2 regions of the Verrucosispora sp. TAA-831 genome follow, and region 1 is predicted to be linked to the other one. Evidence: riboswitches for the same ligand, from Rfam matches in the RefSeq annotation. Region 1 holds a riboswitch; the other holds the start of a gene.

The links. A riboswitch is a leader RNA that binds a small molecule or an ion and turns the genes downstream of it on or off. The one in region 1 is predicted to bind ZMP and ZTP.
Region 2: it holds a riboswitch for ZMP and ZTP, as region 1 does, so the genes downstream of both, ACQVFL_RS15050 (bifunctional 5,10-methylenetetrahydrofolate dehydrogenase/5,10-methenyltetrahydrofolate cyclohydrolase) here and ACQVFL_RS11645 (glycine hydroxymethyltransferase) in region 1, are expected to answer to the same signal.

Annotation. Positions count from the first base shown of each region.
Region 1 is NZ_CP192240.1:2,563,239-2,570,339, reverse strand. Features, by position in the region: gene ACQVFL_RS11670 (dihydrolipoamide acetyltransferase family protein) at 1-307, opposite strand, end outside; gene ACQVFL_RS11665 (alpha-ketoacid dehydrogenase subunit beta) at 384-1,397, opposite strand; gene pdhA (pyruvate dehydrogenase (acetyl-transferring) E1 component subunit alpha) at 1,397-2,560, opposite strand; gene ACQVFL_RS11655 (Lrp/AsnC family transcriptional regulator) at 2,725-3,171, shown strand; gene ACQVFL_RS11650 (DNA polymerase domain-containing protein) at 3,179-4,150, opposite strand; ZMP/ZTP riboswitch at 4,259-4,348, shown strand; gene ACQVFL_RS11645 (glycine hydroxymethyltransferase) at 4,367-5,803, shown strand; gene ACQVFL_RS11640 (hypothetical protein) at 5,855-6,106, opposite strand; gene ACQVFL_RS11635 (hypothetical protein) at 6,229-6,489, opposite strand; gene ACQVFL_RS11630 (MmcQ/YjbR family DNA-binding protein) at 6,588-6,992, shown strand.
Region 2 is NZ_CP192240.1:3,316,049-3,323,149, reverse strand. Features, by position in the region: gene ACQVFL_RS15060 (TetR/AcrR family transcriptional regulator) at 1-220, opposite strand, end outside; gene ACQVFL_RS15055 (FAD-dependent monooxygenase) at 276-1,337, shown strand; ZMP/ZTP riboswitch at 1,395-1,478, shown strand; gene ACQVFL_RS15050 (bifunctional 5,10-methylenetetrahydrofolate dehydrogenase/5,10-methenyltetrahydrofolate cyclohydrolase) at 1,492-2,439, shown strand; gene ACQVFL_RS15045 (endonuclease/exonuclease/phosphatase family protein) at 2,362-3,141, opposite strand; gene ACQVFL_RS15040 (sulfite exporter TauE/SafE family protein) at 3,317-4,096, shown strand; gene ACQVFL_RS15035 (GNAT family N-acetyltransferase) at 4,297-4,884, shown strand; gene def (peptide deformylase) at 4,867-5,373, opposite strand; gene ACQVFL_RS15025 (chorismate-binding protein) at 5,384-6,658, opposite strand; gene ACQVFL_RS15020 (DUF5999 family protein) at 6,755-6,955, shown strand; gene gcvP (aminomethyl-transferring glycine dehydrogenase) at 7,078-7,101, opposite strand, start outside.

The DNA of each region.
Region 1 (7,101 bases):
CCGAGCCGGCCCGCTCCTCCTCGCGGTAGACCGCGTGCCCGGCGGGCTCGGTCGGGCCGTCGGTGACCGGCGCGGCCACCGTGATCAGCGGCTGGCCGACCGGACGCACCTCACCCTCGGCGCCGTGCAGGGCCACCACCCGGCCGGCGTACGGGCAGGGTACGTCCACGACCGCCTTGGCCGTCTCCACCTCGACCACGGTCTGGTCCACGGTGACCACGTCGCCCACCGCGACCCGCCACTGCACGATCTCCGCCTCGGCGAGCCCCTCGCCGAGGTCGGGAAGGAGAAAGACCTGCTCGCTCATGCCGGCACTCCGCTCCGCTGCGTGCCGCCACGAGACTCCACCACACGGAACCCGATGATTCGCTCGCTCCGCTCGCTCATGCCGGCACCTCGGCGAGCCAGCGGGAGTCCGGCTGGTCGTCCCACTGAAGGCGGGCGACCGCGTCCAGCACCCGGTCGACGGAGGGCAGGTGGGTGTGCTCCAGCATCGGCGCGGGGTACGGGATGTCCAGCCCGGAGACCCGCAGCACCGGCGCGTGCAGGGCGTGGAAGCACCGTTCCTGCACCCGGGCGGCGATCTCCGCGCCGACTCCGGCGAAACCCTGTGCCTCCTGCACCACCACGCAACGGCCGGTGCGCCGGACCGAGGCCGCGATCGTGTCGTCGTCGAACGGCACGATGGTGCGTACGTCGACCACCTCCAGGTCCCAGCCCTCCTCGCGGGCGGCCTCGGCGGCCTCCAGCGCGACGGGTACGGCCGGTCCGTACGCGACCAGGGTGGCGTCCCGGCCGGGCCGACGGACCACCGCCCGCCCGAAGGGTGCGGTACGCGTCGGCAGGTCCGCCTCGGCGCTGGTGAAGTAGAGCTTCTTCGGCTCCATGAACACCACCGGGTCGGGATCGTCGATCGCCTCCCGCAGCAGCGAGTACGCGTCGTCCACGGTCGCCGGGGTGACCACCTTCAGACCGGGGGTGTGCGCGTAGTACGCCTCGGAGGAGTCGCAGTGGTGCTCCACACCGCCGATGCCACCGGCGTACGGCACCCGGATCACCATCGGCACGCTCAACGCGCCCCGGGTGCGGTTGCGCAGCTTCGCCACGTGCGAGGCGATCTGCTCGAACGCCGGGTACGCGAACGCGTCGAACTGCATCTCGACCACCGGGCGCAACCCGGACATGGCCAGTCCGACCGCGAAGCCGACGATGCCGGCCTCGGCCAGCGGGGTGTCGAAGCAGCGCTTGTCGCCGAAGCGGGCCTGGAGTCCGTCGGTGATCCGGAAGACGCCGCCGAGTTGCCCGACGTCCTCGCCGAAGACGACGACCCGCTCGTCGTCGAGCAGCGCGTCGGCGAGCGCCGCGTTGAGCGCCTTCGCCATGGTCATGGTGGCCATCAGGCGTCCTCCTCCTGCGCGGCGAGCTCGGCGCGGACCTGGTCGCGCTGTGCGGCGAGCTGCGGGGTGGGCTGCGCGTAGACGTGGTCGAAGAGGGTGAGCGGGTCGACGCTGGGCTGGGTGTTCATCCGCTCGCGCAGCCGCGCCGCGTACTCCTCGGCCTCCTGCGCGATCGCGGCCACGGCGGCGTCGTCGAGGACCTCGCGGGAGCGCAGGTACGCCTCCAGCCGGGCCACCGGGTCGCGGTCGCGCCACGCCTCGACCTCGTCGGCGTCGCGGTAGCGCGTCGCGTCGTCGGCGTTGGTGTGCGGTTCCATCCGGTAGGTGTGTGCCTCGACCAGGAACGGTCCCCTGCCGGCGCGGGCGTGCGCGACCGCCTTCTCCAGCACGGCGAGCACGGCGACCGGGTCGTTGCCGTCGACCTGCTCGCTGGGCACGCCGTAGCCGACGCCCTTGTAGGCGAGCGTCGGTGCGGCGGTCTGCCGGGACAGCGGCACGCTGATCGCGTACCGGTTGTTCTGGACGAAGAAGACCACCGGTGCCTTGAACACGGCGGCGAAGTTGACCCCCTCGTGGAAGTCGCCCTCGCTGGTCGCGCCGTCGCCGATGTAGACCAACGCCACCGTGTCCCGCCCCTGGTACGTCTCGCCGTAGGCCAGTCCGGCGGCGTGTACGCACTGGGTGGCCAGCGGCGTGCACTGCGGGGCGGTGCGACGTACGGCCGGGTCGTACCCGCAGTGCCAGTCACCGCGCAGCAGGGTGAGCACCTCGACCGGGTCGATGCCCCGCGCGGTCAGCGCCATCGACTCGCGGTAGGTCGGGAAGACCCAGTCGTCGTCGCGCACCGCGAGGACCCCGCCGACCTGGCACGCCTCCTGGCCCCGGGAGGACGGGTAGACCGCGAGGCGGCCCTGCTTGGTCAGCGCGGTGGCCTGGGCGTCGAACCGGCGGCCGACGACCATCCGGCGGTACATCTCGCGCAGGGCCGTCACGGGGGGCTCGGGATAGTCGGCCCGCGACGGCAGCAGCGTGCCGTCCGGGTTCAGCAACCGGACCGGATCGGCCTGGGGAAGCAGGGCGGCGGCCGGGTCGGGCACGGTCGGGGTGGCCGACCGGCGCTTCCGCGGGGTTGCCCTGCGGGCCGCCTGAGGGGTGGTCGTCACGGCGGAACCTCCTGGACGTGTGGTGGACCTATGCTCCTGTGGTCGGATGATTGACTCAAGATGGCCGGTGAACGCGGGATGTATGGCACTGATGGGAGGCTCCGGTGAGCCAGGAGACCGCTGACGCACCGCCCCTGCGGGGTGGACCGGGACGAACGGCCCCGATGCTGGACGAGGTGGACCGGCGGATCCTGGACGAACTGACCCGGGACGGGCGGATCTCCGTCCGGACGCTCGCCGAGCGGGTGCACGTGTCGCGCACCAACGCGTACGCGCGGATGGAGCGGCTGCTGCGCGACGGGGTGGTCACCGGGTTCGCCGCCCGGGTCGCGCCGGAGCCCGCCGGGCTGGGCACCTCGGCGTACATCGCCCTGACCATCCAGCAGAACACCTGGCGGGAGGTGTCGGCGGAGCTGGCCCGGGTGCGTTACGTCGAGCACGTGGCGCTGCTCAGCGGCGAACACGACGTGCTCGCCCTGGTCCGGGCACCGGACAACGCCACGCTGCGGGACGTGGTGCTGGACCGGGTCCAGCGCATCGCCGGGGTGCTGTCCACCCGGAGCTGGCTGGTCTTCGAGGAGTACGACGGGGTCCGCAGCCCGTGGGCCTGACCGCCGCTCAGCGCTCCGGCGGCGCGGCCAGCCCCTCCCGGTCGGCCAGCTCCAGCAGCGGGTCCAGCGAGAACCGTGGCCCGTCCAGACCGGCGTGCGGGTCGCCCCGCTCGGCGAACCGGGCCGGCACGGTGGTCACGTCGAAGTCCTCCGGCCGTACGTCGTCCAGCTCGGCCCAGTCGAGCGGCGCGGAGACCAGCGCCGCGGGCGTCGGCCGGATCGAGTACGCCGAGGTCATCGTGTGGTCCCGGGCCATCTGGTTGTAGTCGACGAAGACCGGCCGGTCCCGCTGGTCCCGCCACCAGGTGGTGGTGACCAGGTCCGGCCGGCGCCGCCGCATCTCGCCGCCGAGCGCCAGCACCGCCCGCCGGCAGTCGCCGAAGCTCCACCGGGGCTCGATCGGGACGTACACGTGCAGGCCACGCCCGCCGGTGGTCTTCGGGTAGCCGGTCAGGCCCAGCTCGTCGAGGAAGCCGCGCACCTCGTGCGCCACCGGGACGACCTGGTCGAAGTCCACCCCGGGCATCGGGTCGAGGTCGATCCGGAGCTGGTCCGGCCGCTCCACGTCGGCCCGGGTCACCGGCCACGGGTGGAACCGCAGGGTGCCCAGGTTGACCGCCCAGATCACCACCGCCAACTCCCCCGGCGCGACCTCGTCGGCGCTGCGCCCGCTGGGGAAGGTGATGTGCGCGGTGCCCACCCAGTCGGGCGCGCCCGCCGGCACCCGCTTCTGATAGAAGGCGTCGCCCCGGTTGTCCTGCCGGGTGGCGACCGTCGCCCCCTCGAACACCCCGCGCGGCCACCGTTCCAGCATCGTCGGCCGGTCCCGGAGCGCGCGCAGGATGCCGTCGCCGACGGCGAGGAAGTAGCGCACCACGTCGAGCTTGGTCAGCCCACGCTCCGGGAAGTACGGCTTGTCCGGGCTGGAGACGCGGACCACCCGCCGCCCCACCTGGATCTCCTCGGCCGCGGTCGCCACCTGCCGAGCGTACGACGCAGGACGGCCGGCGCGGGGGCGAGCGCGCGGGCCGGTCGGGGCGGGTCCGACCCGGTGTGCGCGAGGCCGGACAGCCCACCCGCTAGGATCGGCGGGGGCCGTGACTGGCGCGTCGAGATGGAGCACCATCGGGAAGCGGCCCCGTCATGAGGACGCACGCCGAGCGCCTGGGCCTTCCGCACGTCACCTGGAGGTCGCATGCCGCCGAACGCCGAATCCGCCGCCTTCCGCAGCGCGCTGGAGGTCATCCGCGCCGTCGAGCCCCGGGTGGCCGACGCCATCGGCGCGGAGCTGGCCGACCAGCGCGAGTCGCTCAAGCTGATCGCCAGCGAGAACTACGCCTCGCCGGCCACCCTGCTGGCGATGGGCAACTGGTTCAGCGACAAGTACGCCGAGGGCACGGTCGGGCGTCGGTTCTACGCCGGCTGCCAGAACGTCGACACGGTCGAGGCCCTCGCCGCCGAGCACGCCCGGGAGCTGTTCGGGGCGACGCACGCGTACGTGCAGCCGCACTCGGGCATCGACGCGAACCTGGTGGCGTTCTGGGCGATCCTGGCCGACCGGGTGGAGTCCCCCGCGTTGGCGCGGGCCCAGGCCCGGCACGTCAACGACCTCACCGAGCAGGACTGGTTCGCGCTCCGCCGGGAGCTGGGCGACCAGCGGATGCTCGGCATGTCGCTGGACGCGGGCGGTCACCTCACCCACGGCTTCCGGCCCAACATCTCCGGCAAGATGTTCGACCAGCGCAGCTACGGCACCGACCCGGCCACCGGCCTGATCGACTACGACAGGGTCGCCGAGGCGGCCCGCGAGTTCCGGCCGCTGGTGCTCGTCGCCGGCTACTCGGCGTACCCGCGCAAGGTGAACTTCCGGATCATGCGGGAGATCGCCGACTCGGTCGGCGCCACCTTCATGGTGGACATGGCCCACTTCGCCGGTCTGGTCGCCGGCAAGGTGTTCACCGGCGACTTCGACCCGGTGCCGCACGCGCACATCGTCACCACCACCACGCACAAGTCGCTGCGCGGCCCGCGCGGCGGCATGGTGCTCTGCGGCCCGGAGCTGGCCGACCAGGTGGACCGGGGCTGCCCGATGGTGCTCGGCGGGCCGCTGCCGCACGTGATGGCCGCCAAGGCGGTCGCGCTGGCCGAGGCGCGCCGTCCCGACTTCGCCGACTACGCCCAGCGGATCGTCGACAACGCCCAGGCGCTGGCCGACGGGCTGCTGCGCCGGGGCGCCACGCTGGTCACCGGCGGCACCGACAACCACCTGGTGCTCATCGACGTCACCGGGTACGGGCTGACCGGTCGGCAGGCCGAGCAGGCGCTGCTGGACTCGGGCATCGTGACCAACCGCAACGCGGTGCCGCAGGACCGCAACGGCGCCTGGTACACCTCCGGCATCCGGATCGGTACGCCCGCCCTGACCACCCGTGGGCTGGGCACGGCAGAGATGGACGGCACCGCCGAGCTGATCCACACGGTGCTCAGCCAGACCAGCGCCGGGGCGAACGCGGACGGCACCGCCTCCAAGGCCAAATACGTGCTGGATCCCGCGCTGGCGGACAAGGTCAGCCGGCAGGCCGGCGAACTGCTCGCCGGATTCCCGCTGTACCCGAACGTCGACCTCGGCTGACGACGGACGCGCGCCGGGCCGGTGTCCGGCTCGGCGCGCACCGTACGGGGATCAGGAGTAGTCGAACGTCCAGAGGAACCACTGGGCGCTCTGCGGGGCGTAGCTCTGCTCGCAGTACCACCAGTCCCATCGGCCCTCGGCGGCGCCGGTGAAGCCGTACGAGCGGCAGAAGTCGTAGCTGTAGTAGACCCCGCGCAGCGTCCCGCCGGGCGGATCCGCCTGGGCCGGTGCCGCCCCGACCACCAGAGCGGCGCCGATCGTGGCGAGCGCCGCCACCGGCGCCAGCATCCTGCGTTTGCGCATGAATACCCCCTGCAACAGACCGGTCGACGCGCACGCATCGACATCTGTCGACAAGCGTGACGACGCCCGGGACGCGCCGTCAACGCGTTCCCGGGCGATGGTCGACCGACGATGGGGTGAACTCAGTTCAGGGGACGCTTGAGGTGATATCGGTGCACCTCGGTGCTGCCCTGGACGTTGTTGACGTCCTCGGCGGCGGTGACCAGTTCCCAACCTTCCCGGCCGTACCGGTTGAGGTGCGCCACGGCGGTGTCGCCGTACGCGGTGATGTCCTTCCGGGATCCGTCCGGGCCGTACCAGACGAACGAGACGTGGAAATTGCGGCCCTGTCCCTGGTAACGGCGAACCAGCAGGGCATACTCCCAGGCAACCATGCCGCCCATTATGACCGTCCACGCAGGAGCACGGTACGGCTAAGGTCACCGTTCGCTTTCCGACGAACGCGGTGTGTCGCCGTCGCGCCGGGGCGTATGGTCGGACGGTGGCCAGTTGGGATGACGTACGCCGGATCGCGTTGAGCCTGCCGGAGACCGGCGAACGCCCCTCCTACGACGGGTTGCCCGCCTGGACCGTCCGGGACAAGTCCTTCGTGTGGGAGCGCCCGCTGCGCCGCTCCGACCTCGACGCGCTCGGCCCGGCCGCGCCGGACGGCCCGATCCTCGGCGTACGCGTCGCCGACCTGGGCGTCAAGGAGGCGCTGCTCGCCGACGACCCGGCCGTCTACCTCACCACGCCGCACCTCGACGGCTACCCGGCGGTGCTGGTGCGGTTGGACCGGATCGACGAGGCCGAGCTGACCGAGATCGTCACGGAGGCGTGGTTCGCGCGCGCGCCGAAGCGGCTCGCCACCGCCCACCGCACCGCGACGGCGCCACCCGGAGCCTGACGCCACACCACCCGGACCGCGCCCACCCGCCTGCCACCCCCACCCGCCTCGCCGATCATGGAGTTGTGGTTGGCGGAATGCCCCCTTCACGGCTATCGCGAAGGCCACA
Region 2 (7,101 bases), 750 kb from region 1:
CGAGGGTGCCGGCGAGGTGGTTCCAGCCGGTGGTCTCGAGGTCGAGGATGCGGGTGAGGACGCCGGCGATGAGGGCTTCGCGGGTGCGGTAGCGGTTGGAGGTGGAGCCGGTGGGGAGTTCGGCCTGGTCGTCGACGGCGCGGTGGGTGAGGTGGCGGGGGCCGCGGGTGCCGAGGACGGCGATGGCGGCGTCGAGGAGGCGTTGTTGGCGGGCGTCCACGTGCGTGAGACTACAGCAGTAGTGAAGGCAACTACAGTTGTAGTACGGTCGGGTGATGCGAGGATCAGCGGCCGTCATCGGAGGCGGCGTGGGTGGGCTGGCGGTGGCCGTGGGACTGCTGCGCGCCGGGTGGACGGTGACCGTGTTCGAGCGGGCGGCGGGGCTGCCCGAGACGGGCACCGGGTTGGGGATCTGGCCGTCGGCGTTGCGGGCATTGGATCGCCTCGGTGTGGGTGCGCTCGCGCGGGAACGGGGGCGGGCGCAGCCGGACGGGGCGATGCGTCGCCCGGACGGGACGGTGATCGCCCGGTTGGACGTGGGGCGGATCCGTCGGCGGCACGGTGAGGGGGTGCTGCTGCTGTCGCGGCCGGCGTTGCTGGGTCTGTTGGCGGAGGCGTTGCCGGCGGGCACGGTGCGTTTCGGCGCGCCGGTGGCGGGTCCGGCGGAGCTGGGTGACGGGTACGACGTGGTGGTCGGCGCGGACGGGATCCGCAGCGCGACCCGGGCGGCGATGTTCGGTGACCGGTTTCCGCTGCGCTATTCGGGGGTGACGGCGTGGCGTGGCACGGTGCCGTTGGAGGTGGCCTCCGGTGGGGAGACGTGGGGTCCGGGGCGCAAGTTCGGGGTGACGCCGCAGGCTCCCGGGGTGGCCAACTGGTATGCGGCGGTGGCCGCGCCGGAGGGTTTCCGGCCGCCGGCGGGTGATCTGGCGGCGTTGCGGCGGTGGTTCGGTGACTGGCACGATCCGGTCCCGGCGGTGCTGGACCGCGTCGACGCGGCCGGGGTGTTGCAGCACGACGTGCACTACCTGCCGCCGCTGCCGACGTACGTGCGGGGGCGGTGGGTGTTGGTGGGCGACGCGGCGCACGCGATGACGCCGGATCTGGGGCAGGGCGCCTGCCAGGCGTTGATCGACGCGGTGGCGTTGGCGGAGGCGTCGGCGGCGGAGTCGGGCGTGTCGTCGGCGTTGGCCCGGTACGACGGGCACCGGCGGGTGCCGACGCAGCGGATGGCGGCGATGGCGGTGCGGGCGGGCCGGTTGGCGCAGGTGCGGCGGTTCACCCGCGTGCGGGACGTGGCGTTGCGGGTGGCGTTGGCGTTCGGTCCCCCGGGCTGACAAGCGTGTGGTTCCCCGGAGTGGACGGTGGTGGTGGCCGCCTCGGGTGTGCGAGGCTGCGGGTGACGCGACTGGCGGCACCGGGGATGGGATCGACCATCGGGAAGCTCGTCGTGGGGGTCGTCCGCCTGGGCCTCCGCGGTCGAGGTGAGCCATGTCTACGACGTCGACGACGGCCCGGTTGTTGCCCGGTGTGCCGGTGGCGGAGCGTGTTCTGGCCGAGGTGGCCGAGGGTGTGGCGGCGGTGCGGGCGGCGGGGGTGACTCCGGCGTTGGCGACGGTGCTGGTGGGTGACGACGAGGCGAGCGCCCGGTACGTCGGGATCAAGCAGCGGCAGGCGGCGGAGCTGGGTTTCGCGTCGCGGCACGTGCGGTTGCCGGGGTCGGCGTCGCAGGCGGATCTGCATGCGGTGCTGGCGGAGTTGGGCGCGGACCGGGGTGTGCACGGGGTGTTGGTGCAGCATCCGGTGCCGGCGGGGTTGGACTTCGACCGGGCGTTGCAGGTGTTGGACCCGGACAAGGACGTGGACGGGATGCATCCGGTGAACGTGGGGCGGTTGGCGCTGGGGTTGCCGGGTCCGGTGCCGTGTACGCCGGCGGGTGTGGAGGCGTTGTTGGCGTTCCACGGGGTGCCGGTGGCGGGTCGGGAGGTGGTGGTGTTGGGGCGTGGTGCGACGTTGGGGCGGCCGTTGGCGGTGTTGTTGGCGCAGAAGCGGCCGACGGCGAACGCGGCGGTGACGGTGGTGCACACCGGGGTGGCGGACTGGCCGAGGTATACGCGTCGGGCGGAGATCCTGGTGGCGGCGGCGGGGGTGCCGGGGATCGTGCGGCCGGAGCATGTGCGGCCGGGTGCGGTGGTGGTGGGTGGTGGGGTGCGGTATGCGGGGCGGCGGTTGGTGCCGGATGTGGATCCGTCGTGTGCGCGGGTGGCGGGGGCGATCACGCCGCGGGTGGGTGGGGTGGGTCCGGTGACGGTGGCGATGCTGTTCCGCAACGCGCTGCGGGCGGCCCGGGCGGCGGTGGGGTCAGCCGAGGTCGACCAGCAGGGGCCGGTGGTCGGAGATGGTGGCCAGCGGGGTCCGTACGCCGGTGACGGGCGGTAGCCGGTGCAGGTCCTGCCGGTCGGCGAGGATGTGGTCGAGTTGGACGCGGGGTTGCCCGGCGGGGTAGGTGGGGCGGCGGCCGAGGGGTTGCCAGCGGGACACCAGGCGGGCGGCCCAGGTGGGCAGGTTGAGGTCGCCGAGCAGGATGCGCGGGGCGGGCAGGGCGCGGAGGACGCGGACGGCCTGGCGGAGTTGGCGGATGTTCCAGCCGGGCACGAAGGACAGGTGGGTGGCGGCGACGGTGAGGGGTCCGTGCGGGGTGTCCAGGACGGCGGCGAGGACGACGCGGGGTTCGTCGTGCAGGAGGATGAGGCCGCCGCGGGGGCCGGGTACGTAGACCGGGGACCGTAGGGGTGCCGGGCGTAGGCGGGTGATGTGCCAGGCGGTGACCCGGTGGCGGGAGACGAGGCCGATGCCGTAGCAGGGTTCGCCGTGGCCGTCGTCGTCGTGGCGCAGGGGGCGGAACGCTTCGCCGGGGGTGCCGACGACGGCGGCGGCGAAGCGGTGTTCGGTGGCGCCGAGGGCCTGGGCGGCGATGGCGGTGAGGTCGTGGTTGCCGCTGCGGGACTGGTCGCGGTCGACTTCCTGGAGGGCGAGCACGTCGGCGTCGAGGGCGGTGACGGCGGCGGCGAGGCGGGCCGGGTCGACCAGGCCGTCGCTCAGGGATCGGCCGTGCAGCAGGTTGAACGTGGCCAGGCGCACCGTGTCACCTTATCGATGCCGTGGGACAGTTGCCCGATGCTGCGGGTGTTGTTCTGTTCGATGGTGGTGTTCGTGGCGGTGGGTGCGGCCGGGGTGTGGTTGCGGCGGCGTCGGGGCCGGTGAGGCTGGCCACAGGCGGCGGCGTGGGGTGCCTCGGGGTGGGAAGAATGCCGCCGTGGAGCTGGATCCGTCGACGGTCGCGCTGCTGCTGACCGCTGCCGTGTTGGCCGGTTGGGTGGACGCGGTGGTGGGTGGCGGCGGGTTGTTGTTGTTGCCGGCGTTGTTGGTGGCGGCGCCGGGTGTGCCGCCGGCGACGGCGTTGGGCACGAACAAGTTGGCGGCGATCGCGGGCACGTCGGCGGCGGCGGTGACGTATGCGCGGCGTACGCGGGTGGATTGGGCGGTGGCGGGGCCGGCGGCGGGTCTGGCGGTGTTGTTCGCGGGAGTGGGTGCGGCGTTGGCGGGTGCGGTGCCGCCGTCGGCGTACCGGCCGGTGGTGTTGGTGGTGTTGGTGTCGGTGGCGGTGTTCGTGGTGTTGCGGCCAAGGTTGGGGGTGTCGTCGTTTCCGGGGCGGCGTACCCGGGGGCGGATCGTGGTGGCGGTGTTGGTGGCGGGGGTGGGTATCGCCCTGTACGACGGGTTGATCGGGCCGGGTACCGGCACGTTCCTGGTGGTGGCGTTCACCGCGGTGGTGGGGGCGGATTTTCTGCACGGGTCGGCGATGGCGAAGGTGGTGAACGCGGGGACGAACGCGGGGGCGTTGGCGGTGTTCGCGGTGACCGGGCACGTGTGGTGGTTGTTGGGGGCCGCGATGGCGGTGTGCAACATCGTCGGGGCGCTGGTGGGGGCGCGGATGGCGTTGCGGCGGGGGGCGGGGTTCGTGCGGGCGGTGCTGTTGCTGGTGGTGGTGGCGTTGGTGGCGAGGTTGGGTTACGACCAGTGGCTGGCGGGGTGAGCGGCGTGCCGCGGCGCGTGTGATCATCGGCGGGTGTCGGTGCGCGTGGAACACGACCGGGCCGTCCTGGCGGGTCTGTTGGGGCGGGATCCGTTGTTCTTCTGGCCGTACACGTCGTGGTCTCGGGGTGGGGACTCGGTGGTGTTGCCGTGTCGGTGCGGTGTCGCCGACGGTGGTGGCGGCGACCGCTGGCCGGGATGATGACGCGTGTGTCCCAGGTGGTTCTGCGTACCGCGCGGTTGGTGTTGGTGCCGTTGGCTGATGTGCATCTGCCGCACGAGATGGCGTTGGACGCCGACGCGGAGGTGATGCGGTTCCTGGCGCCGGTGCGGTCGGCGGCGCAGGTGGCGCGGTTGCACCGGGAGCGGTTGGCGGTGGCGCGGCGGTCGCCGGGGTTGGGGTTCTGGGCCGGGTCGACCGAGGGCGAGTTCGTCGGCTGGTGGTTGTTGGAGCCGCCGTCGCGGGCCGATCAGGGGCCGGTGGTGGGTCAGGCCGAGTTGGGGTACCGGTTGGCGCGTCGGTTCTGGCGGCGGGGTCTGGCGTCGGAGGGGGCCCGGGAGTTGATCCGGCACGGTTTCGTCGACCTGGGGTTGTCGCGGATCTTCGCCGAGACGATGGCGGTCAACGTGGGGTCGCGGGCGACGATGGCGGCGGTGGGGATGCGTCAGGTGCGTGCGTTCCACCTGTCGTGGTCGGATCCGTTGCCGGGGGCGCAGGCCGGTGAGGTGGAGTACGCGATCACCCGGGACGAGTGGGTGGCGGCGGGCGGGTCAGGTGCGGCGGGGTGAGGTGAAGCGGCCGGCGCGGATCTCCCGCAGGGCTCGGCGGCGCACGTCGCCGCGCAGGGTGTCGACGTAGAGGCGGCCGGCGAGGTGGTCGGTCTCGTGTTGCAGGGCGCGGGCGAGGAAGCCGCTGCCGGCGATGGTGAGGGGTTCGCCGTGCTGGTCGTAGCCGTGTGCGGTGGCGTGCAGGGCGCGGGGGGTCGGGAAGTACAGGCCGGGGATGGACAGGCAGCCCTCGTCGTCGTCGGCGAGTTCGTCGGACAGTTCGAGGGTGGGGTTGATCATGTGGCCGCGGTGGCCATCGGCGTCGTAGACGAACACCTGGGCGTTGACGCCGATCTGGGGTGCGGCGACGCCGGCGCGGCCGGGTGCGCCGAGCAGGGTGTCCATCAGGTCGGTGACCAGGGCGCGTAGGTCGGCGTCGAAGCTGGTGACGGCTTCGCTGGGGGTGCGCAGCACCGGGTCGCCGATGATTCGAATGTCCCGCATGGTCATGTCGGCAAGGTTATCGGTCGGTGGTGCCGGCGGTGGGGCGGCCAGGGCGGGTCGGGTCGAGGGCGGCGCGAACCGGGGCGGTCTTGGCGGCGGCTTCGGCGACTTCGGCGTCCGGGTCGCTGTCCCAGGTGATGCCGCCGCCGGCCCAGACGTGGACGCGGTGGCGGTCGGTGGCGGCGGTGCGGATGGTCAGTCCGAGGTCGAGGTGGTCGGGGCCGACCCAGCCGAGGGCGCCCATGCCGGCGCCGCGGCCGACGGGTTCGAGGGCGGCGATGTGGTGTAGGGCGGCGAGTTTGGGGGCGCCGGTGACGGAGCCGCCGGGGCAGACGGCGCGCAGCAGGTCGGCGAGGCCGAGTCCGTCGGCGGCGTCGGCGCGGACGGTCGATTCGGCCTGCCACAGGTCGCACCAGCGGCGTACGGCGAACAGGTCGTCGACGCGGACGCTGCCGGTGCGGGCGACGCGGGCCAGGTCGTTGCGTTCCAGGTCGACGATCATGATGTGTTCGGCGCGTTCCTTGGCGGAGGTGAGCAGGTCGGCGCGGCCGGCGGCGGTGGCGGGTCGGGTGCCTTTGATGGGGCGGGTGGTGAGGGTGCCGGCGCGGACCTCGACGAGGGTTTCGGGGCTGGCGCAGCCGATGGCCCAGCCGTTGCCGGTCAGGACGCCGCCGTAGCGGGCGCCGGGGAGGCGGCCGAGGCGGGCCAGGGCGGGTCGGGGGTCGCCTCGGTAGGGGGCGGCGGCGTGGCCGACGACGTTGACCTGGTAGACGTCGCCGTGGCCGATGGCGGTGCGGACGGCGCGGACGGCGTCGGCGTGGGCGGCGGGGGTCCAGCTCTCGGTCCAGGGGCCGCGCCACCACGTCCCGGTCGGGGTGGGGGTGGGGGTGGTGGGGGTGTCGGTGTGGCCGTAGACGACGACGGCGACCTCGGGTAGGTCGGCGGGGTTGGCGGCGCCGGGGTCGCCGCCGGCGAGTAGGGCGCCGGCGGCGGCGGAGACGTACAGGGCGGCGCCGCAGACGGGGTCGTCGCGGTGGTGGGGGCGGGTGGGGCGGGCCAGGTCGTGCAGGGGCAGGCCGTGGGCGGCGAGGAAGTCCTGCACGGCGGTGGCGGGGTCGCCGCCGTCGGTGGGGCGCCACTGCCAGCGGGCGCGTTCGACGCGGTGGCCGCGGCAGGGTGTGGGGGCGGCCGGCGGGTCGAGCGGTAAGGGATCGACCACCGTCCGTGGGAGCGCTTCCACGACGTCTGGGTGGTTGTGGCTCATCCGTTCAGCGGATTTCCCACGGACCACGCGCACTTCTGCTCGATGCGCCGTGCGTTTGCTTGGTACTGTGCGTCACTGGTCATGTGAACCATGACACAGTGCCCCCACAGTCCGGAGAACCCGATGTGCCAGCACCAACCCACCTGTCCCTCCGCCGAAGCCACCGACCGGGAAGCCGCCAAGGTCATCGCCTGCTTCCGTGAGCAGGGCTGGAGTCTGCTCTGCAACGGCGTCATCGTTTTCGAGGACACCGGCGAACTGCTGCCCGACGGCAGCAGCATCGCACCGCACCGCGGCCCCGCCCGACACGCCCTCGCCGCCTGACCTGATCACGAACCGTCACGACTGTTCCCGCGTCGACCCAGGCTAGTCCTCCCACCGGGGAGCGTCACCAGCAGGTCGAGCGCGACGCCGGGGCGGCACCGACCGCCCCGGCGCGGCTGCCGTCAGCTCTCGTACGCCTGCGGCGA